3 regions of the Saccharothrix ecbatanensis genome follow, and region 1 is predicted to be linked to each of the others. Evidence: riboswitches for the same ligand, from Rfam matches in the RefSeq annotation. Region 1 holds a riboswitch; each other region holds the start of a gene.
What was found. Region 1 has a riboswitch for S-adenosylmethionine ahead of F4560_RS36220 (methionine ABC transporter ATP-binding protein). Riboswitches for the same ligand answer to the same signal wherever they lie in the genome.
Positions count from the first base shown of each region.

Region 1 (7,762 bases):
ATGTCCACCCGAGAGCTCGTGGACAAGTACCACCGGGTCATCGCGAACGACCTGCACGGCCTCGGCCTGTCCTACGACCTGTTCACCCGGACCACCACCGGCAACCACTACAAAGTGGTCCAGGAGCTGTTCCTCGCCCTCTGGCGCAACGGCTACGTCATCCCCAAGACCGAGATGGGCGCGATCAGCCCGTCCACCGGCCGCACCCTGCCCGACCGCTACATCGAGGGCACCTGCCCGATCTGCGGCTACGACGGCGCCCGCGGCGACCAGTGCGACAACTGCGGCAACCAGCTCGACCCCATCGACCTGAAGAACCCGCGCTCCCGCATCAACGGCGAGGTGCCGAAGTTCGTCGAGACCGAGCACCTGTTCCTCGACCTCCCGCAGTTCATCGACGCGCTCGGCGGCTGGTTCCAGACCCGCACCGAGTGGCGCCCGAACGTGCTCAAGTTCAGCCAGAACCTCATCGCCGACCTGCGTCCGCGCGCCATCACCCGCGACCTGGACTGGGGCATCCCCATCCCGCTCGACGGCTGGAGCGAGCAGCCGATGAAGCGCTTCTACGTGTGGTTCGACGCGGTCATCGGCTACCTCAGCGCGTCGGTCGAGTGGGCCCGCCGGTCGGGGAACCCGGACGCCTGGAAGGAGTTCTGGACCGGCGACGCCCAGGGCTACTACTTCATGGGCAAGGACAACATCGTCTTCCACTCGCTGATCTGGCCCTCCCTGCTCCTCGGGCAGAACGGCCAGGGCGCGAAGGGCGGGCAGCCGGGCGCGTTCGGCGCGCTGAACCTGCCCACCGAAGTGGTGTCGAGCGAGTTCCTCACCATGAGCGGCTCGAAGTTCTCCACCTCGCGCGGCACGGTCATCTACGTGACGGACTTCCTGAAGGAGTTCGGCCCGGACGCGCTGCGCTACTTCATCTCGGTCGCCGGCCCGGAGAACCAGGACACCGACTTCACCTGGGACGAGTTCGTCCGCCGGACCAACTTCGAGCTGGCCAACGAGTGGGGCAACCTGGTCAACCGGTCGATCTCGATGGCGCACAAGAACGTGGGCGCGATCCCGAAGCCGACCAACCCCACCCAGGCCGACCACGAGCTGCTCGAACTGAGCCGCAAGGCGTTCGACGTGGTGGGCGCGAACCTGCGCCGCTCGCGGTTCAAGCAGGCGTCCGGCGAGGCGATGAAGGTCGTCGGCGCGGCCAACCGCTACCTGTCCGACCAGGAGCCGTGGAAGCTCAAGGACGACCCGGAGCGCCGCGACACCGTGCTGCACACCGCGTTGCAGGTCGTTCAGGACGCGAACGCCCTCCTCACCCCGTTCCTGCCGCACTCGGCGCAGAAGGTGCACGAGGCGTTGGGCGGCACGGGCGTGTGGGCGGCGCAGCCGGAGATCACCGAGGTCGAGGACCTGGACGTGCCGGACCGCGGGTACCCGGTGCTGACCGGCGACTACGCGGGCGAGCAGGCGACGTGGGCGTCCACGCCCATCGAGGTGGGCCGGCCGCTGGCCAAGCCCGCGCCGCTGTTCGCCAAGCTCGACCCGGAGCTGGGCGAGACCGGCCCCGAGTGGGCCCCGATCGTCAAGTAGTCCCAGCCGGATGACGAAACGCCGTGGCGAACGGCCACCGGTCCCGGAGACCCTTCCGGCGCCGGTGGTCGACGCCCACACCCACCTGGACGCGTGCGGCGCGGAGACGCCCGAACAGGTCCGCGAGATCCTGGACCGGGCCGCGCAGGCCGGCGTCGACCGCGTGATCACCGTCGCGGACGACCTGAAGTCCGCGCACTGGGCCGCCGAAGCCGCCACCTGGGACGACCGGGTGTTCGCCGCAGTCGCCCTGCACCCGACCCGCACGTCCACGTTCGGCGAGGCGGAGCAGACCGAGCTGGCGAAGCTCGCGGAGCGGCCGAGGGTCGTCGCGATCGGCGAGACCGGTCTGGACTACTACTGGGACTACGCCCCGAAAAGCGCCCAGCACGAGGCGTTCCGGTGGCACATCGACCTCGCCAAGCGGGTCGGCAAGGCGTTGATGATCCACGACCGGGACGCGCACGACGACATCCTCGATGTGCTGGACACCGAAGGCGCGCCGTCCACAGTGGTCTTCCACTGCTTCTCCGGCGACCTCTCCTTCGCGCGCGCGTGCGTGGAGCGCGGTTTCGTGCTGTCGTTCGCGGGCGCGGTGACGTTCCGCAACGCCCAAGCCCTCAGGGAAGCCGCCCGCTGGGTGCCGGAAGACCACATCCTGGTCGAGACGGACGCGCCGTTCCTGACCCCTCACCCGTACCGGGGTCGCCCGAACGAACCGTATTGCGCGAACTACACGCTCCGGGACTTGGCGACACTGCGTGACGTAGATCCGGCCGATCTTGCGTCAAAGATCACCCGAACCGCCGAACGGACCTTCGGTCTTCGTGACGTGGCGGAGTCGTAATCCTCCTTACGACGAATGGCGGACACACTTGCTCCGCTAACGGAGTGGCTGAGGTCACAACGTTTCCGAGGGTGTTTGCACAACCCCCGGACACCCGTTACGGTCCCGTGACCGTGCCCCGAGTTCCAATTCGGGGCGCACCCGCAGTCGGGGCGGGTCACATAGACACCAGAAGCGAGAAGACGAGCGGACGCACAGGAGTTGCCGGAGATCACCAGCTGACCACCGACATCGAACGTGCGCGTAGCCGGACTTCGCGCCTTCAGGAGGTATGGCACCCCGTGAACTCGTTCAACGAGGACACCGACTGGTTTACGCCCGTGCAGGTGGCGCCGACAGGCGTCGACGTCCTGGACAGACCCGGACCGCCGTCCGAGTGGGACACCGCGGTGTTCGCCATCACGCCGGACGACGTGCTCGACGTGCTCGGCCCGGACGCGGACGAACTGCTGGCCGGCGCGAACGTCGACGTCGACGAGCTGATCCGGCTGATCAACGCCGAGACCACGCTCCTCCCCCCGATCATCATCCCCGACGAGGTCTCCCAGGACCGGGTCGCGAGCGGCTTGGCGGCAGAGCTGCCGAGCGCCCCGCCCGCCGCGCTGGTCGAGGCCGCGGGGAAGTGGAAGCGCCGCTTCCTGAAGGCCGCGGTCCTCACCGTGCTGGTGACCGTCTCCGGCGGTGGCGCCACCGCGATCGCGATGGACAAGTCCGTCACGGTCGACGTCGACGGCGAAGCCAAGACCGTCCGGACCTACGAGTCCACCGTGGGTGAGATCCTCGCCGACGAGGGCATCACGATCGGCGATCACGACGTGCTCAGCCCGTCACCCCAGACGAAGGTCAGCGACGGCGGGAAGATCTCGCTGGACCGCGGCCGGCTGGTGAAGATGACGGTCGACGGCGAGCAGCGCGAGGGCTGGGTCCGCTCGGTCACCGTGGACGAGGCGCTGGACCAGCTCCAGGTGCCCGACGAAGGCGCGTGGGTCTCCCACGACCGCGGCATGGACGTGCCGCTCCAGGGCATCGCGCTGGAGGTCAAGAGCCTCAAGACCGTCACGGTCTACGACGGCGGCAACGCGCCCCGGCAGCTGCAGACCACGGCGGTGACCGTGGACGAGCTGATGAAGGCCGAGAACCTGTCGCTCGGGCCGGACGACAAGCTCGAAACGGCGCTGGACCTCAAGGTCACGAACGGCGCCGAGGTGCACATCACCCGCACCGGCGTGTCGGTGATCAACGCGACGGAGGCCATCCAGCCGCCCGTCGAGGAGATCAAAGACGACACGATGATGAAGGGCCAGAAAGAGGTCCTGGAGCCGGGTGTGCCCGGTGAGCAGATCGTCACCTACCGCGTCACGGTGAAGAACGGCGCCGAGATCGGCCGCGAGAAGCTGGGCGCGAAGGTCACCAAGGAGCCGGTCGCCAAGAAGGTCAAGGTCGGCACCAAGCTGCCGCCCGACGGCGAGGTGTGGGACCGGCTGGCCAACTGCGAGGCCACCGGCAACTGGGCCATCAACACCGGCAACGGCTACTACGGCGGCCTCCAGTTCAACAAGGGCACGTGGGACGCCTACGGCGGCAGCCAGTACGCCGCGTACCCGCACCAGGCCTCGCGTGAGCAGCAGATCGCGATCGCGACCAAGCTCCGCGACGCCCGCGGCGGCTACTCCGCCTGGCCCCACTGCCAGCAAAAGCTCGGCTTGCCGTAAGAATGCGTTTGTGACTGAGGATTCGATGTCGGCCGGGTCGGGGAGTTCGCTCCTCGGCCCGGCCGATGTCCGTCGGCTGGCGGCCGAGCTGGACATCCGCCCCACCAAGAAGCTCGGCCAGAACTTCGTGCACGACCCCAACACGGTGCGGCGCATCGTGTCCGCGGCCGGGCTGCGCGCCGACGACGTGGTGCTGGAGGTCGGCCCCGGCCTGGGTTCGCTGACGTTGGCGTTGCTGCCGTCGTGCCGCGCGCTGGTGGCCGTGGAGATCGACGGGGTGCTGGCGGACCGCCTGCCGGTGACGGTGGCGGAGCGCGCGCCTGGGCTCGCCGACCGGTTGAGCGTGGTGCACGCCGATGCGATGCGCGTCACACCGTCCGACATGCCCGTGGAGCCGACCGCCCTCGTCGCGAACCTGCCCTACAACATCGCGGTGCCCGTGGTGCTGCACCTGCTGGCCGAGCTGCCGTCGTTGCGCACCGGGCTGGTGATGGTGCAGTCCGAGGTCGCCGACCGGATGGCCGCCGGACCGGGCAGCAAGGTCTACGGCGTGCCCAGCGTCAAACTCGCCTGGTACGCGGACGCGCGGCGGGCCGGTCCGGTGCCGCGCTCGGTGTTCTGGCCGGTTCCCAACGTGGACTCCGCGCTGGTCGCGTTCGAACGTCACCCACCGCTGTCCACTGTGGATCAGAAACAGCTGTTCTCGTTGGTGGACGCGGCTTTCGCGCAGCGGCGCAAGATGCTCCGGGGCGCGTTGTCCGGTTGGGCCGGTTCGGCGGCCGAGGCGCAGCGCTTGCTCGTCGAGGCGGGCGTCGATCCGGCGGTGCGCGGCGAACAACTGGACGTCAGGGACTTCATCCGGATAGCCGAGGCCGCTGCCGCTCGATAGACGATGATCTTTCGGCCGAAAGTGTGATTTGCCGGACGATCCCGTTTCAGGCTTGCGTCGATCGGGTCTCGTCAGGTCTACTCGTGTTGCCATCCCGAGCGGCTGAGAGACCTGGCTCTACGACGCCGCAGCAACCACCCCTCCACGGGGGCAGGTGCTTCCGCCAGGATCGATGGAGGATCACGTGCCCAGGATGCGAATGCTCACCCGCCGGCGGGTAGTCGACCACGGCCGCCGCACGTCTTCGGCCTGTCGCAGCTCCTCCTAGCCCTAGGCGCTTTCGAATCTCCCTGCGTCCTTCCGCGGGACACCCTTCTGAGCTGAGCCGCCGGTCCGGCACGCCCTGAGCGTGCCCGGCCGCATGCAGTCGTGGAGCGAAACGTGATCACTGTCGAGAACCTCACCAAGACCTTCCCCGGGAGTACCGGGCAGGTTCGCGCGCTGGACGGCGTGAACCTGGACGTCGCCGCGGGCACCGTCCTCGGCGTCGTCGGCCCCAGCGGTTCGGGCAAGTCCACGCTCGCCCGGTGCGTCGGGCTGCTGGAGCGCCCGGACAGCGGCTCGATCCGCGTCGACGGCACCGACCTCGTCTCGCTCGACGGCATCGCGCTGCGTGCCGCCCGCCGGCAGATCGGCGTTGTGCCGCAAGGGGATTCCCTGCTCCGCCAGCGCACCGCCGCGGGCAACGTCGCGCTGCCGCTTGAGGCCGCGGGCGTCGCCGGGCCGCAGCGCCGCAACCGCGTCGCCGAACTCCTCGACCTGGTCGGCCTGACCGACAAGGCGGGCTCGTACCCCGACCAGCTGTCCGGTGGCCAGCGCCAGCGGATCGCGGTCGCCCGCGCGCTCGCCGCGTCGCCATCCGTGCTGTTGGCCGACGAGCCGACGTCCGCGCTCGACCCCGACACCACCGGCTCGGTGCTCGCCGTGCTGGACCGCGCGCGGGCCGAGCTGGGCGTCACGGTGCTCGTGGTCACGCACGACATGGGCGTGGTCCGGCGGATTTGCGACGACGTCGCGGTGCTGGAGAACGGCCGGGTCGTGGAGCACGGCAAGGTGCTCGACCTGGTGTCGGACGCCGCGAGCCGCACGGCCTCGTCGCTGCTGCCCGCCGTGGACCAGAACCCGGCGCTTGAGGGTTCGTTCGACCGGGTGGCGGACATCGTGCTGGTCGGCTTCGCGGCCGTCGGCGCGCTGCTGCCCGAGGCGACCAGCCGGTTCGGCGTCGACCTGAACCTGTTGGGCGGCGGCCTGACCAGGCTGGGGGAGACCCCGGTCGCGCGGTTCCGGGTCGGGCTGAAGGGCGAGCGCGCGGACTCGGCGCTGGAGTGGATCTCGGAGGCGGGCGGCTCGGTGCGGCGGACCCTGTCGGGTCCCCAGGGAGTAGCTGCGTGAGGTCTGCGACACCCTGGTCGGAGGTCTTCGACCAACTGCTCGTGGCTACCGGCGAGACGTTGTACATGGTGGTGGTCTCGACCGTCATCGCGGTTCTGCTCGGCACACCCGTCGGCATCTGGCTCCAGCTCACCGCTCCCGGTGGGCTGAGGCCGCGGCCGGTGCTCCACAAGGTCCTCGGGTTCGTGGTGGACCTCGGCCGTTCCATGCCGTTCCTGGTGCTGCTGGTCGTGCTCACGTCGTTGACGAGGCTGTTGCTCAGCAGCACGATCGGGCCCACGGCGGCGATCGTGCCGCTGTCGGTCGGCGCGATCCCGTTCGTCGGCAGGCTGGTGCAGAACGTGCTGTCCGAGGTGCACGTGTCGGTGGTGGAGGCCGCCGTCACGACCGGGTCGTCCACGCTGCGGATCGTGCGCAGCGTGCTGCTCCGCGAGTCGGCTCCCGCCCTGGTCAACGCCGTCGGCGTGACCGCGATCGCGTTGCTCGGCTACTCGGCGATGGCCGGTGTGGTCGGTGGCGGCGGTCTCGGCGACCTCGCCGTGCGGATGGGCTACCAGCGGTTCAACGACCGTTATCTGTGGAGCACGGTCGTCGTGCTGGCCGTCATCGCCACCGCGATCCAGCTCGTCACCAACCGTGTCGCGCGCGGCGTCGACCGCCGTCGCACCACTTCTGTCTGATTTCTTTCTGTCTGAATTTTCGTAGTAGGACTCTCCCAAAAGGAACGACATGCGTATTCGTGCTGCCCTCGTCGCCGTGCTGCTGACCGCAGTGGGCTGCGGAAGTGGCGACACCGGCGCCGCCTCGGACCCGAACGCGGCCCTGAGGATCGGCGTCAGCCCTGTTCCGCACGCGCAGGTGCTGCGGTACGTGGCGGACAACCTGGCCGCGTCGAAGGGCTTGAAGGTCGAGGTCGTGGAGTTCACCGACTACGTGCAGCCGAACACCGCGCTGGTGGACGGTTCGCTGGACGGGAACTACTTCCAGACCGTGCCGTACCTGGACACGTTCAAGGCCGAGAGCGGCGCGGCGCTGGAGTGGATCGGCCCCGTGCACATCGAGCCGCTCGGCGTGTACTCGAAGAAGCACAAGGCGTTGGCCGACCTGCCGTCCGGTGCGCGGGTGGCCGTGGCGAACGACGCGACGAACGAGGCGCGCGGGCTGAAGCTGCTCCAGGACAACGGCCTGATCAAGGTGAAGCCGGGCACGGAGAAGACGGCGACGATCCGGGACATCGCGGAGAACCCGCGTGGTCTGGAGTTCGTGGAGCTGGAGGCGGCGCAGCTGCCCCGGTCGCTGGACGACACCGATGCGGCTGTGGTCAAT
Region 1 is NZ_JACHMO010000001.1:8,189,067-8,196,828, forward strand. Features, by position in the region: gene metG (methionine--tRNA ligase) at 1-1,596, shown strand, start outside; gene F4560_RS36205 (TatD family hydrolase) at 1,607-2,443, shown strand; gene F4560_RS36210 (resuscitation-promoting factor) at 2,725-4,155, shown strand; gene rsmA (16S rRNA (adenine(1518)-N(6)/adenine(1519)-N(6))-dimethyltransferase RsmA) at 4,181-5,044, shown strand; SAM riboswitch class I at 5,131-5,223, shown strand; gene F4560_RS36220 (methionine ABC transporter ATP-binding protein) at 5,426-6,436, shown strand; gene F4560_RS36225 (methionine ABC transporter permease) at 6,433-7,116, shown strand; gene F4560_RS36230 (MetQ/NlpA family ABC transporter substrate-binding protein) at 7,166-7,762, shown strand, end outside.

Region 2 (7,762 bases), 760 kb from region 1:
CGGGCCGGAGACCGGGTACTACACGATGGCCTTGGTGCGAGGGCTGCCGGTGGCCGGGTTCGGCGAGATGCCGCCGGACGTGATGTTCCCCGTGGTGTGGACGACGTACCTGGCCACCGACGACCTGGACGAGTCGGTCGAGCTGCTCAACGCCAACGGCGGCAAGGTGCTCGTGCCGGAGTACGACACCGGCGGCCCGGGGCGCGGGGCGATCGCCGTGGACCCGTTCGGGGCGGCGTTCGGGCTCTGGGAAGCGGGCACGCACATCGGCGCGTACGTGGTGAACGAGCCGGGCTCGGTGGTGTGGAACGAGTTGGCCACCCGTGACCCGTTCGGCGCGGCGGAGTTCTACCAGCAGGTGTTCGGGGTGGAGCTGGACCCGTTGCCGGACTTCCCGTACACGCAGTTCCAGGTCGACGGCCGCGCGGTGGCGGGCGTGTTCGGGATGGCGAACGAGATCCCGGCCGAGATCCCGCCGCACTGGATGACGTACTTCTCCGTGTCCGACGCCGACGCGACGGCCGAGCGGGTGCGCGAGTTGGGCGGCGTCACGGTCGGCGACGTGGTCGAGTCCCGGTTCGGACGGTTCACCACGGTCGGCGACCCGATGGGCGCGACGTTCCGGATCATCCAATCGCCGCCTTCCACCCCAGACTGACCACCAGCGCGATCACGACGGTGAGGAACACCCGGCGCACGAACGCCGAGCCGCGCCGTACCGCCAGACGTGCCCCGAACACCGCGCCCGTCACGTTGCACAGCGCCAGCACCAGTCCCAAGCCCCACAACACCTTCCCGGCCGGGATGAAGTACAGCAGGGCGCCCAGATTTGTCGCCACGTTCACGATCTTGGCGGTGGCCGAGGCGCGCAGGAACGCGAACCCGACCAAGCCCACCAGCAGGAACACCAGGAACGTGCCGGTGCCCGGCCCGGCCAGGCCGTCGTAGAAGCCGATCAGCGCGCCACCCAGGGCCATCAGGGCGATCTGCGCGACGCGCGCGAACCTCGGCGTCTCGGCCGCGCCCAGTTCGGGCTTGCGCCACGTGTAGAGGCCGACACCGACCAGCGCGACGAGCACCACACCGTTCAGCACACCGGGCGCCAACGCTCCCGCGAACGCGGCACCGCCCACCGCTCCGACGAACGCCGCCGACGCCATCGGCAGCGCCGACCACCAGTCGATCGTGGTCTGCCGCGCGTACGTGCGCACCGCGGCGGCCGTGCCGACCACCGACGCGATCTTGTTCGTGGCCAACGCGTACAGCGGCTGGCCGCCGGGCGCGATCAGCAGCAGCGCGGGCAGCTGGATGAGGCCGCCACCGCCCACCACCGCGTCGACCGCGCCGGCCAGGACGGCGGCGAGGCAGAGGAACAGCAGCGCGGCGAGCGAGATCTGGCCGAAGCCGGGCCAGTCGAGTGCGGCGGTCACCCGGACAGCTTAACCGGACGCTCGTACTGCTTTACTCGCCCGTCGACCTTCCGCCGCTGGTAGCGAGACCGGCTCGTCTTGTGGGAACGCTCCCAAATGGGCCATTCAGCCCTGTTGTGAGCCGCCTCACGCGGGAAGGGTGTTTTCCGGCTCTCTCTGATCCATTCCTGGAGGTTCTCGGTGTTGAGATCCCGCAAACGCACGGCGGTGGCCGCGTTGGCCGCGCTCGCCCTGCTCGTCACCGGAGCGCAGGCCAGCGGCATCATCGAACCCGCGGGACAGGCGTACCTGGACGCACGCGCACCGGTCGACCGGCGGGTCGACGACCTCCTCAGGCGCATGACGCTGGAGGAGAAGGTCGGCCAGATGACGCAGATCCGGCTCGGCAAGCTGCGCGGCAACTGCGAGTGGAACCCCGGTCCGCTGCGCGAGGACTGCATGAAGGCCGTCCTGGAGGACGCGAAGGTCGGCTCGATCCTGTCCGGCGGCGGTGACGCGCCGAACCCGAACACGCCGCGCGCGTGGGCCGAGATGACCAACGCCATCCAGAAGTACGCGATGGACCACAGCCGGCTGCCGATCCCGCTGATCTACGGCGCGGACGGCGTGCACGGCCACTCGAACGTGCTCAGCGCCACGATGTTCCCGCACCAGATCGGCCTCGGCGCGACGTGGAACCCGGAGTTGCAGCAGCGGCTGGGCGAGTCGACCGGGCGGGCCATGCGCGCCACCGGCGTGTTCTGGAACTTCGCGCCGGTGTCCGACATCGCGCGTGACACCCGGTGGGGCCGCTACTACGAGACGTACAGCGAGGACCCGGTGCTGGCCGGCGCGTTGGCGGCGGCGAACGTGCGCGGGCAGCAGAGCGATCCGACCGACGGCACCGCGAAGCTCACCGCGACCGCCAAGCACTTCGCGGGGTACTCGGAGCCGTTCAACGGGCACGACCGCGCGCCCGCCCAGCTGCCGATCCGGTACCTCCAGGACACCGTGCTGCCCGCGTTCCAGCCGCAGTTCGACGCCGGCGTCGGCACCGTGATGATCAATTCCGGTGCGGTGAACGGTGTGCCGGCGCACGCGTCGAAGTACCTGCTCACGACCCAGTTGCGCGAGCGGATGGGCTTCCGCGGCGTGGCGATCACCGACTGGGAGGACATCCGGTTCCTGGTCGACCGCTACCACGTGGCGGCGGACTACCAGGAGGCCATCGCGATGGCCGTGAACGCCGGTGTGGACATGGCGATGGAGCCGTCCAACGCGGCCGAGTTCACGTCCGGGCTGCTCGCGAGCGTGCGCAGCGGTGCCGTCAGCGGGAAGCGGATCGACCAGGCCGTGCGGCGGATCCTGAAGCTCAAGTTCGAGCTGGGCCTGTTCGAGAAGCCGTACGTCGACCCGGAGAAGGCCGACGCGATCGTGAACGGCGCCGACCGCGCGCTGGCTCGTCAGGCTGCGGCGGAGAGCGCGGTGCTGCTGCGCAACGAGGGCGGCGTGCTGCCCCTGTCGTCCAGCGTGGGCAAGCTCGTGGTGACCGGTGACACGGCGGATTCAGCGGCCAGGCAGCTCGGCGGCTGGACCGTCGGCTGGCAGGGCGTGCCCGAGTGGTCGCCGATGCCGCCGACCGTGACGGTGTTGCAGGGCATCAAGGCCGCCGCGCCGTCCGCCAACGTGGTCAGCGCGCCCACGCAGGCCGAGGCGGTCGCACAGGCCGGGGACGCCGACGCGGTGGTCGTGGTGCTGGGCGAGGACCCCGGCGCCGAGGGTGAGGCGGACACCGAGGAGCCCGCCCTCACCGCCGCGCAGCAGGGTCTGGTGGACGCGGTGCGGGCGACCGGCAAGCCGGTCGTGGTCGTGCTGCTGACCGGCCGTCCGCAGGTGCTCGGCACGGTCGCGGACGCTCCCGCGCTGGTCGCGGGCTGGCTGCCGGGGACCGAGGGTGGCGCTGCCATCGCCGACGTGCTGTTCGGCGCGGTGAACCCGAGCGGGAAGCTGCCGGTGTCGTGGCCGAAGTCGGTCGGCGACCAGCCGTTCTCGTACGACCAGGTGCGGGGCGCGAACGCGGCTCCGGGCTCGGGGTACGACCCGGCATTCGCGTTCGGACACGGCCTCTCGTACACGACGTTCACCACGTCGACGCCGACCTTGAAGTCTGCGGAGGTGGGCCGGGACGACAAGGTGAAGGTGTCGGTGAAGGTGGCCAACACCGGTTCGCGGGACGGGACGCTCGTCGTGCCGGTGTACGTGCACCAGCCGGTGAGCAAGGTCCTGACGCCGCAGCAGCGCCTGGTCGCGTTCACCCGGGTCGAGCTGAAGGCCGGTGAGGAGCGGACGGTCGACGTGACGTTCGACGTGAAGCGCCTCGCGGTAACCGCCGGTGACATGGACGGCGGTGGGAAGCCCGAGGTGGCCAAGGGCGCGTACGAGGTCGTGGTCGGCGACGGAAAGGCCCGGTTCACGGTGCGGTGAGGCCCGGCCCACGGTGCGGTGAGGCTCGGCTCGGCTCCGGTCTCTGTTCACAGTGTCGGTTCACGGTGCGGTGAGAGGGCTCGGTTCACCGTGCGGTGAGCTGCCCTGATATCCTTCTCGGCCGTACCCGCGCGGCATTCCGCTGTGGAGGAAAACCGCCCCTTCGTGGGGCGGAGCCGGTGACAAGCGCGGTACGACTCCGAGACCGAGGAAAAGGTGGCTTTCGCGTGGCGAACATCAAGTCCCAGCTGAAGCGGATCAAGACCAACGAGAAGGCGCGCCTGCGCAACAAGGCCGTCAAGTCGTCGCTCAAGACCGCGATCCGCAAGTTCCGTGAGGCCGCCGAGGCCGGTGACAAGGAGAAGGCCACCGCGCTGGTGCAGGAGGCTTCCCGCAAGCTCGACAAGGCCGTCTCCAAGGGCGTCATCCACGCCAACCAGGCCGCCAACAAGAAGTCGGCGCTCGCCCGTCGCGCCAACCAGATCTGATCTGGTTCTTCTTCACCCAGAAGCGCCGCTCCCCCGCACGTGGTGGGCGGCGCTTCTGCGTTGTCTGTGTTGTTGCCGACGTTGTTGCGGCACCTCGCGTGCACCGTGGCCAGCGCCTAGCGTGCGCCGTAGCCCGCGCCCAGCGCGCGCCGTTGCTAGCGCTTCCCCTGCGCGGTTACCAGCACCCAGCGTGCGTCCTTGCTAGCGCTTGCCGTGCGCGGCGACGATCTTCAACACCGCGCGCTCCAGGGCATAGCCGGAATCGGCCGCGACACCCTTCACATCGGCGTTCAGATCGGCGACGACCGTCATCGCCGCCGCGAGCCCCGGGTCGTCCCAGCCACGCGACTGGCCCTGGGCCTTCTTCACCTTCCACGGCGGCATGCCGAGCTCGCCCGCCAGCTTGAACGGGTCACCCCGGCCCACCGCGGACACCCGCGCGACCGTGCGCACCGCGTCGGCCAGCGCGTCGGCGACCAGCACGTGCGGCACGCCGAGCTGCATCGCCCACCGCAGTGCCTCCAGCGCACCGGCCCGGTCACCCATCACGGCCTTCTCCGCGACCGCGAACCCCGTCACCTCGGCCCGGCCGCGGTGGTAGCGGCGGACCGCCTCGGCGTCGACCTTGCCGCCGGTGTCGGCGACGAGCTGCGACGACGCCGCCGCCAGCTCGCGCAGGTCCGACCCGACCGCCTCGATCAGCACCGCCACGGCCTCCGGATCGGCCTTGCCACCCGCCGACCGGATCTCGTGGCGCACGAACGCCTCGCGGTCCGCGGCCTTGGTGATCTTGGGGCACTCGGTCACCCTGGCACCGGCCTTGCGCAGCGCCGCGGGCAGGTCCTTGGCCACCTTGCTGCGCCCGCCGCCGGTGTGGATGACGACCACCGTCACGCCGTCCGCCGGCGCCTTGGCGTAGGCGACCACCGCGTCGGCGATCTCCTTGCCGATTTCCTGCGCCGCCTCCAGCGCGATCACCCGGCCTTCGGCGAACAGTGACGGGCTCACCAGTTCGGCCAGCTCAGGCACGGTGAGATCGGTCACGCGGACGCGGGTCAGGTCGGCCTGCGAGTCGGCTTCGCGTGCGGCGTCCAACGCGCCGCGCACAGCGCGCTCGACCAGCAACTCCTCCTCGCCGACGATCAGGTGCACAGCGTCGGGCGTGTCAGCGGGCGAACTCACGGCGCGATCCTCCCACGCGCCACGGGCGTCCGGATGGTGGACGTGTCTGGCTGAGGGTCGGGATCGTGCCGTAGTTTGAAGCCACAACTGAATACCGCTCATCCAGAGGGGCAGAGGGATCGGCCCGAAGAAGCCCCGGCAACCCGTTGTTCAGCGTGCGCTTCACAGCGCGCGCCGGCAATCACGGTGCCAATTCCGACCCGCGACGCGGGAAAGATGAGGAGATACCTCGCGATGACTGCTGTGAGTGTGCCTTCGGCCACCACCTCCTTCGACCTCGGTCCGGCTCGGGCACTGTCGTGCCGTGAATGCGGGCACGAGACGCCGCTCGCCCCCGAGTACGCCTGTATGGAGTGTTTCGGGCCGCTGGAAGTGGCCTACGACTTCGGCCGGGTCCGTCGTGAGGACATCGAAGCCGGCCCCCGCTCGATCTGGCGGTACCGCGGCCTGCTGCCCGTGCCGTCCGACGTGCGGTCACACCCCAACACCGACCCCGGCGGCACCCGCCTGGTCGAGGCCGACCGCCTCGCCAAGGCCCTCGGTGTGCGCAAGGTGTGGGTGAAGGACGACACCGGCAACCCGACCCACTCGTTCAAGGACCGCGTCGTCGGCGTAGCCCTCGCCGCCGCCCGCGAACTCGGCTTCAAGGTGCTGGCCTGCCCGTCCACCGGCAACCTGGCCAACGCCGTCGCCGCCGCGGCGGCCCGTGCCGGCTGGCAGTCGGTGGTCCTGGTGCCCTCCTCTCTGGAGCGGGCGAAGATCCTGATGACGGCCGTCTACGGCGGCGACCTGATCACCGTCGACGGCAACTACGACGACGTGAACCGGCTGGCCCAGGAACTGGCCGCCGAGCACGAGGACTGGGCGTTCGTCAACGTCAACGTCCGGCCCTACTACGCCGAGGGCTCCAAGACGCTGGGCTACGAGGTCGCCGAACAGCTCGGCTGGCGGCTGCCCGACCAGATCGTGGTGCCCATCGCGTCCGGCTCCCAGCTGACCAAGGTCGACAAGGCGTTCCGCGAGTTCGGCAGCCTCGGCCTGGTCGAGGAGACCCCGTACCGGGTGTTCGGCGCCCAGGCGACCGGCTGCTCCCCCGTCTCGGCCGCTTTCAAGTCCGGCCTCGACGTGGTCACCCCGGTCCGCCCGGACACCATCGCCCGGTCGCTGGCGATCGGCGCGCCGGCCGACGGCCCCTACGTGCTGGACGCCGTCCGCCGCACCAACGGCGCGATCGAGGACGTCACCGACGAAGAGGTCGTCGAGGGCATCCGCCTGCTGGCCAAGACCGAGGGCATCTTCGCGGAGACCGCCGGCGGCGTCACCGTGGCGACCGCGAAGAAGCTCATCGAGACCGGCCAACTCGACCCGGACGGCGAGACCGTCCTGCTGATCACCGGTGACGGCCTCAAGACGCTGGACGCCCTCGGCGACCGGGTCGGCCCGAGGGCCAACGTCCCGCCGTCGGCGGAGGCCGTGCTGAAGGCACTCCAGGACTGAGCCCGGCAGCAACGCGGCCGGCACTGCGCTCGGCAGACCGGGGCCTGGTCATCGACCCGGCCCCGGTAAGTCCGGCGGTGCCGCGGTCACAGGGCGATCCGCGGTCACAGCGCGATCCTGGAGGAGCGCAGCCAGCCGGTTCGAGGGAACGCGGCCAGCTCCGGCAGGACGTGCGGTCCGACTTGTTCGGTGACGACCCGCCAAGCGGTCAGCATCTGGGGCCACGGGCGTTTCGCCTTCTCCTGGTTGTAGCGCTCGGCGTGCCATTCCTCCGGCGGTATGGCGAGGTCGGCGTCGAACAGGGCGTCGGAGATCAGCCGGTAGGCGGTGTCGGCGGCGGGCACCTGTGCCATCCGGATGACGCCGGTGACGGTGGCCCGGGCCACGATGCCCCGGTCGCCACCACGCAGGTCCTCGCACACGTAATACGTGAAGGCCGGCCGCAGTTCGTCTCGTGGCCACGGTTCGGCGGTGTAGCCGGGCTGCCACAGCGCCCAGGCCACCGCCCGGTTGCCGCCCTGCCGCACCCAGCCCGAGTGCAGTCGGATCCAGACGTCGTTGTTCCTCATCGTTCTCCCCTTGTCCGTGATCGGATGGGTCGCCACCCCTGCGGGCGACCCGTGGCCCGTGCGGGCCGGCCAGGACGGCGGTGTCGCCGTCGCGATCTGTGCGCAACACCAGCGCGCCGTGCCTCGTCAACGC
Region 2 is NZ_JACHMO010000001.1:8,950,158-8,957,919, reverse strand. Features, by position in the region: gene F4560_RS39850 (VOC family protein) at 1-658, shown strand, start outside; gene F4560_RS39845 (TSUP family transporter) at 627-1,430, opposite strand; gene F4560_RS39840 (glycoside hydrolase family 3 N-terminal domain-containing protein) at 1,611-3,893, shown strand; gene rpsT (30S ribosomal protein S20) at 4,121-4,381, shown strand; gene holA (DNA polymerase III subunit delta) at 4,583-5,563, opposite strand; SAM riboswitch class I at 5,659-5,786, shown strand; gene thrC (threonine synthase) at 5,798-7,060, shown strand; partial or broken gene F4560_RS39820 (DNA internalization-related competence protein ComEC/Rec2) at 7,649-7,762, opposite strand, start outside.
Region 2: another riboswitch for S-adenosylmethionine. It lies ahead of thrC (threonine synthase); the one in region 1 lies ahead of F4560_RS36220 (methionine ABC transporter ATP-binding protein).

Region 3 (7,762 bases), 2.5 Mb from region 1:
TGAACCCGACCACGCCGAACGCGATCAGCGCGAGGATCACCGTCCAGCCCTCGGCCAGGCCGAACGCGGCGCCGGTGTTGCGGATCAGCGGCAGGTAGAGGAGGCCGCCGAACAGCTCGACCGGCTCACGCCCCTCCAGGTGCTCCACCGCGAGGATCTTGGTGACCAGGTCGACGGCCAACACGAGCGGTGCGATGACGGCCAGCAGGAGGACCCGTCGCTTGGGCAGCGGTGTGTCCGGCTGTTCCGGCGTGTCCGGCTCGGTGTTGGGATCGGTGCTCACCGGGCCATTGTCCAGCATGCTGGTCAGCGCAGGAACGGCGGGAGCGCGCGCTCGTCGTTCAACGGGGCCCAGCGGCCGTCGCGGAGTTCGTACTCCCACCGCGAGCCCTCGGTGACGAGCGTGCGCAGCGCGGCCACGAAACGGTCCACGTGCTCTTCGGTCGTGCCCAGGCCGATGGACGCCCGCAGCGCGCGCTCGCCGTGCGCAAGACGGTGCACGGCGATGTGAGCGCAGAACGCGCCGTCACGCACGCCGATGCCGTGTTCGGCGGACAGCGCCGCGGCGAGGTAGCCGACGTCCTGACCGCCGGCGGTGAAGCTCACCACACCCACCCGGTCGTGCTCGGCGCCGAAAAGAGCCAGCTCGTGCACGCCGGGAACGGTCGCGAGGCCCGCGCGGAGCCTGGCCAGGAGCGCGCGCTCGTGCTCGACGGTCTGCTCCCAGCTCCGACCCAGCACGTCACAGGCCACGGCCAGGGCGTGCACGCCCACCACGTTCGGCGTGCCGGCCTCGTGCCGCTCGGGCACCGCGGACCAGGCCACGCCCAGCCGGTCGCCGTGGTCCGTGACGCGGGAAGTCGCCCCGCCGCCCACCAGGTACGGCTCGGCGGCCTGCAACCAGTCGGACCGGCCGACCAGGACACCCGAACCGAACGGCGCGTAGATCTTGTGCCCGGACAACACCGTGTAGTCGACGTCGAGCGCGCGCACGTCAACCGGGCGGTGCGGCGCGAGCTGGGCGGCGTCCAGGGCGATCCGGGCGCCGTGCCGACGGGCCACCCGCGCCAATTCCGCCACCGGCCACACCTCACCGGTGACGTTCGAGGCGCCGGTCACCACGACCAGGCGCGGGCCGACCGGCGCCTCGCGCAACGCCCGGTCCAGGTCCAACACCGCCGTAGCGGGCGAGGCTGGGGTACGCAGGCGGCGGACGTTCGGACCGCGCCACGGCAGCAGCGCGGCGTGGTGCTCGGTGTCGAACAGGATCACGGCGGTGTGCTTCGGCACGCTCCTGGCCAGCAGGTTCAGCGCGTCGGTGGTGTTGCGGGTGAACACGACGGCGTCGGTGTCACGGGCGCCGAGGAACCGGCGGACGGACGTGCGGGCCTGCTCGTAGACCTTGGTGCTGACCTGGGACGCGAAGCCCGCGCCCCGGTGCACGCTGGCGTACCAGGGCAGCAGCTCGTCCACCGCGTCGCGGACCTGCTCCAGACAGGGCGCGCTGGCCGCGTGGTCGAGGTTCGCGTACTCGACGCGCTCACCGGTCACCAACGGCACTCGCAGCGTGGAACCGACGACGCGCGGCAGCGCGGCAACAGAGATTCGGGGAACAGCGACGGTCATGACGTGACGCCTCCGGGGTCCGGGACCCCGCCGGAGAGGGAGCCCGCGCTTGCCGGGCGCCCTGCGCGCCAGGCCAGGTCCTCACCGGGGGCACCCCACCGCGGAGGAGGGTTGCCGGCCAGCAAGCCCGGGCTTGTCGCTGGCACTCATGACCTTCACGTCGAAGGTAACCCAGTGCGCCCGCTCACGTCGAGGGCGTTCACATCCTGGGAGACCCGGTCACGGCAGACCTACATCGCCCTTCCAGCGGGCGAACCGGCCGGCCCGGTCCACGGCCCTGATGCGCTGCTCGGTCGCCGTGCGCATGGCCTCCGTGCACACGACCAGCAGCTGGTCGTGCTCCTGCAACCGGGTCGTCGGCTGCGGTGTGAAGCCGTCCTTGTCGCGGACGACGAGGCTCACCGACGACCCCGGCGGCAGCCGCAGTTCGGACAGGTAGACGCCGTGCAGCTTGGAGCCGCGCTGGATGCGGACCTGGAGGAGTTCCGCGCCCAGCTCGTCCAGCGCCGACGAGTCGACCTGCACTTCCTGCGCCTCACCGGACTTGACCAGCTTCAGCCACTTGGCGAGCCACGGCAGGGTCGTCCCCTGCACCAGGGTCAGCACCACGACCAGCACGAACACCGCGTCGACCAGCTGTTGCGCGCCCGGCACGCCCTGGATCAGCGGGATCAGGGCGAACACGATCGGCACGGCGCCGCGCAGCCCGGACCACGAGATGAACACCTGTTCCCGCCAGGGCACCCGGAACGGCAGCGCGGCGCACAGCACCGACAGCGGCCGGGCCAGCAGCACCAGCACGGCCCCCGCGACCAGCGCCGGGACCAGCGCGTCGAGCAGCCGGCCAGGCGACGCGTACAGGCCGAGCAGCACGAACAGGCCGATCTGCGCGATCCAGCCCAGCCCTTCGGCGAACGACAGGGTGTCCGCCCGGTGCGGCAGCCGGGCGTTGCCGAGCACCAGGGCGGCGATGTAGACGGCGAGGAAGCCGGACGCGTGCGCGAGGTCGCCCACGGTGTAGGCGAGCAGGCACACGGCGACCGTGGCCAGCGGGTACAGGCCGGTGGCGGGCAGTGCGGCGCGGCGCAGTCCGATGCCGCCCAGCCAGCCGAGCGCGATGCCGATCACCGCGCCGGCGATCAGCTCGTAGGCCATCAGCAGCGGCGCGGTCCACGTGATCGGCTCGGGTGCGGCCAGCAGCACGACGGCGATGTACACCGGCGCGTCGTTGATGCCGGACTCCAGCTCCAGCGGGCCGATGAGCCGCTTGCCCACGCCCACCCCGCGCAGCACGCTGAACACGGCCGCGGCGTCGGTGGACGACAGCACGGCGCCCCACAGCAACGCGGTGCGCCAGTCCATGTCCAGCAGGAAGTGCAGCGCGAACCCCGTCACCGCGATGCTCACGCCGACGGACACCGTGGACAGCGCGATGCCCAGGCCCAGCGCGGGCCGCACCTCGCTCCACCGGCTGGTGATACCGCCCTCGGTGAGGATCAGCACGAGCGCGGCCGTGCCCAGTGACCGGGTCAGGTCGGCGTCCTCGAACTCGATGCCGACCACGGCCTCGCCGAGCAGCACGCCGATGCCCAGGTAGAGCAGGAGGGACGGCAACCCGAGCCGGATCGACACCCTGACCGCGATGACCGAAAGCAGGAGAACCGCGGCGGCGATGCCGAGGAAGCCCGTCACACCGCCCACTCGACCTCCACGCGTCGTTCCCCGCTGTCATCGACCGTCGGGTCATTCTCCCTGGTGACACCGAGATGGACGAATTCGGAACGCACGGAGTGTCACCGGCCGATGATCACGGCTAGCCGTCGAGCAGGCGGGCCAACACGTCCGCGGCTCCGGCGGGCGCGGGGTCGACCTGGATGACCTTGTCCCGGCCGCGTTCGCCCGCGATGACGTCGACGTCCTGCTTCCGCACGCCGAACGCCCTGGCCAGCGCCTTCCGCACGGCCTCGTTCGCCTTGCCTTCCACGGCGGGCGCGGCGACCGCGACGACGAGCGCGTCGTCACCCCACCGGCCGCCGACGGCCTCCCGCTTCGCACCCGGCTTCACCCGAATGGTGAACCTGAACACGTCAGGCACGGTGCGTCATGACAGCCAGCGTCTCCTCCAGCAACGCGCGCCGCGCCTTGACCAGGTCCGGCGCGGACGACAGCAGCTGGGCCTGCCCGAGGTAGACCGAGTACGCCAGGACGGCCCGCTGGTGCGCCTGCTCGGCGGTGAAGCCGAGTTCGCCGAACAGGTCCTGCAGGTAGCCGATGCGGCGGTCCGTGACGCGGCGCAGGACGGGTGCCACGACCGGGTCGTCCTTGGCCGCGAGCAGGGCCAGCTCGACCGCGCCGTCCTCCACGTCCTCCAGCACCTTGCCGAACAGCACCCGCAGCTTCTCCAGCGGGTCCGGCACCGACTCGACGATCTCGATCACGGCCTCGGTGTGCCGGCGTTCCCAGCGTTCGAGGGTGGCTTTGAGCAGGGCCTCCCGGTTGGGGAAGTGCCAGTAGGCGCTGCCCTTGGTCGCGCCGAGCCGCGCCGCGAGCGGTTCCACCGCGACCGCCGCCACCCCGCCCTCGGCCAAAGCACGGAGAGCCACCCCGGTCCAGTCGTCCTGCGTCCGCCTTGCCACGGCTCCATACGCTACCGTACGGTCGCTTACCATACGGTAGCGTATGGAGGTTGTGATGATCGAGAACGTGCACGTCCGGCAGATCCCCGACAGCGCGGAAGTGATCGACAGAATCGTGGAGCTGTGGCCCGGGGCCTGGCCCCCGCTGGTCCTCGACCGGCCGCTGGGCGTCGGCGCGAAGGGCGGGCACGCGTTCATCCGCTACAGCTGCACCGACCACGTCCCCGGTCAACGGGTCGAGTTCACGTTCGCGCCGAGCTTCGGGCTGGTCGGGACGCACGTGCTGGAAGCGGTGCCGGGTGGCTTGAAGCACACGATCGCCGCTCGGACGCGCGGCCTGATGCGGTTGGGGTGGCCGCTGGCGGTGCGGTGGCTGCACGACGCGCTCATCGAGGACCTGCTGGACAACGCCGCCCGCGCGCTCGGCCACCCGCCCGTTCACCGGGCCAGGTGGTCTCCGTGGGTCCGCTTGATGCGCACGGCGACCGAGAGGAGCGTGAAGCAACCCGCTTGACCGGATTTCCTCCACAACCCCCGGTCTCGTCCGTCTACCCGGTACCGGGACCAGAGGGGGGAGGGTTCGTGACGCCGGAGGATCCCGACGACCACGCGGCCACCTTCAGCGACTTCTACCACCGGGAGCGCACGCGGTTGTTCCGCTTCGCGGCGGTGATGTCGCCTCATCTGGACCACGAGTCCGCGGTGCAGGAGGCGTTCGTCGGCGCGTGGCGGAACTGGCCGGTGATCGCCCCGCCGTCGAGACGTGCTTGGCTGGTGAAGACGATCCGCAACCAGCTGGTGGACCAGGCCCGCCGGCGGGAGCGGCCGGGCGACCTGACCGACGAGGTCGTCGCCCGGCAGCGCGGCACGTACCGGATCCTGGTGCCGAGGCAGCGGGACGCCGAGACGTGGCACGAGCTGATCAGCACGCTGGCGGCCGTGGTGAACCTGCCGGACCACCTGCGCACGGCGTTGGCGCTGCGGTTCTGGGACTTCGGCGACGACGAGATCGCCGACGTGCTGGGCTGCCGGCGCGAGTCGGTGCGCCGGTACGTGTCGCAGGCGCGGGCGGAGATCAGCGAGCGGGTCGGCAACGAGGGGCGACGGGCGCGGGGCTCCCAGCGCGGGAAGGAGACGTCGTGACGGACGAGTTGGACCCACGGCTGGACCAGCTGCGCGCCGAGCTTGTCGAAGCCATCCCGGAGGATCCGGGGACCGACGACCTGGGCGTGGCCGCGATCATGGCGCAGGCCTCCGTCCACGAGCGTCAGGCCGCGTTGGTCGTGGCCGCCCGTGCCGGCTCACGTGCCGCGCTGGACTCGCTGGTGACCGAGCTGACGCCGTTGGTGTGGCACGTGGCCAGGGGCAACGGCCTGGACCAGGCCACCGCCGAGGACGTCGTGCAGACCGTCTGGCTGAGCCTCCTGCGCCACCTGGACCGCCTCGCCGAACCGCGTGCGGTGGCCGGCTGGCTCATCGTGGCCACCCGCCGTGAGGCGCAACGGGCCTGGCGGGACCGCAACGGCCGCCCGGCGCTGTCCACCGACTCGGCCATGGACATGCCCGACGACCGCTGGCTGCCGGAACCGGAAGCCCTCCGCGACGACCGCGACCGCCGCCTCTGGCAGGCGTTCGCCACCCTCCCCCGCCGCTGCCAGGAACTGCTCCGCCTGACCGTCCTGGCCGGCCGAGCCGAATACCGCGCCGTAGCCGAAGCCCTCTCCATGCCCCGCGGCTCGATCGGCCCGACAAGGGGCCGTTGCCTGACCCGGTTGAGAGAACGCCTGGAACAGCACGACATCCGCTGACCAGGCCGTCAGCTCACCGCCAGGACCCGTTCGAGGGTGGCGTAGCCCGCCGGTTCCCAGGTCGGTTTTCCCCCTGGCAGACCGAGCCTCCCGTTCCGCCCGATCCCGATCAGGCCCAGGGCGCGCAGGACGGCCCAGCCACGGGCGCGGGTGACGGTCGCTTCGTCGGCCTGCCCGTAGGCGTCGAAGAACCGACCGGCCGCGCCTGCCGGCAACAGGATCCAGGCGGCGGAAAGATCTGTCGCCGGATCGCCCGCGCACAGCTCGCCGAAGTCGATCACCCCGGCGAGCATCCCGTCCCGGACGACCACGTTCGCCGGGTGCAAGTCACCGTGCAGCCAGAGCGGCGCGCCCAGCCAGACAGGTGCTGCCACGGCCTTCTCCCACACGTCCCGCACGCTGTCGGCGCTCGGGTGATCGCCGATGAGCCCGAACCAGTCCTCGGCCCCTTCCCGCAATCCCGCCAGAGGGATGCCTCGCGTGGCGTTGACCGGCGCGTCGGCGGGCGCTTGGTGGTGCAGCGCCCTGAGGAACTCCGCGAGGACCTCGGCCTCGTCGACGCGGGTGACCGGCGTGTGATCGGCGGGCTCGCCCTCGACCCAGCGCACGATCGTCCAGGTGTGCCCGAACAGGCTCGAAGGTCTGCCGATCCGCACCGGGGTGGGTGTCGGCAGCGGCAGGCGGTTCGCCAACAGCGGCAACCACGTCTGCTCGGTGTGCAGCAGAGCAGGCGCGCGCTCGGTGCGCGGCAGCCGCACGGCCAGTTCCTCCCCGAGTCGCCATTGCCGGTTGTCCCAGCCGCCGTCGACGTCCCGGAGTTCGAGGTCCGCGAGATCCGGGTGCTGCTCTCTCAGCAGCGCTCGCACCAGGTCGCGGTCGAACGTGAACTCGTCCACCAACAAGCCTCCCTGACCTTGCGGAAACGCGAAGGAGGGGCCGGGACGAATGCTCCCGACCCCTCCTCATACCGCCGTCGCGTCAGACCCGGCGCACCGCTACCCGGACCTTCTGGCCGTCACCGACCACACCGTCCGAGCCCTCGGTGACCTCGCCGTACTCGATCGACTCGGTCAAGGTCTCCTCCTTCACGAAGGCCTCGAACTGCCGCACCGCCGCCTCGACCGCCGGCGGCAGCTGCAACGTCAGGGCGATCCGGTCGGACACGTCCAACCCGGCGTCCTTGCGCGCCTGCTGCACCACCCGCACCAGGTCACGGGCCATGCCCTCGGCCGCCAGCTCCTCCGTCACCACGGTGTCCAGCACGACCAGCCCGCCGCCGTTCGGCAACGCCGCCGTCGCGCCCTTGTCCGTCGCCACCAGCCGCTGCTCGTACTCCTCCGGGAACAGCTCGATCCCGGCCGCCACGACGCGACCGTCCACCTCCTGCCAGTCACCGGCCTTGACGGCCTTGATGACCTTCTGCACCTCCGGCCCGAGCCGCGGCCCGGCGGCACGCGCGTTGACCGCCAGCTCGAAGTGGCCGTGCGCGTCCACGTCGGAGGTCAGCTCGACCTCCTTGACGTTCACCTCGTCCCGCAGCACCTCGGCGAACGCCGCCAACTGCGCCACGTCCGCGGAAGCGATCACCAGCTTCGCCAACGGCAGCCGCACCCGCAGCTTGTTCGACTTCCGCAGCGACAACGCCGTGGACGCCACCTGCCGCACCTTGTCCATCGCCGCCACCAGGGCGTC
Region 3 is NZ_JACHMO010000001.1:5,735,342-5,743,103, forward strand. Features, by position in the region: gene lspA (signal peptidase II) at 1-283, opposite strand, end outside; gene F4560_RS24125 (aminotransferase class V-fold PLP-dependent enzyme) at 307-1,626, opposite strand; SAM riboswitch class IV at 1,667-1,780, opposite strand; gene F4560_RS24130 (potassium/proton antiporter) at 1,846-3,318, opposite strand; gene F4560_RS24135 (DUF167 domain-containing protein) at 3,440-3,712, opposite strand; gene F4560_RS24140 (TetR/AcrR family transcriptional regulator) at 3,714-4,262, opposite strand; gene F4560_RS24145 (SRPBCC family protein) at 4,318-4,776, shown strand; gene F4560_RS24150 (RNA polymerase sigma factor) at 4,845-5,405, shown strand; gene F4560_RS24155 (RNA polymerase sigma factor) at 5,504-6,070, shown strand; gene F4560_RS24160 (aminoglycoside phosphotransferase family protein) at 6,079-6,966, opposite strand; gene ileS (isoleucine--tRNA ligase) at 7,049-7,762, opposite strand, start outside.
Region 3: another riboswitch for S-adenosylmethionine. It lies ahead of F4560_RS24125 (aminotransferase class V-fold PLP-dependent enzyme); the one in region 1 lies ahead of F4560_RS36220 (methionine ABC transporter ATP-binding protein).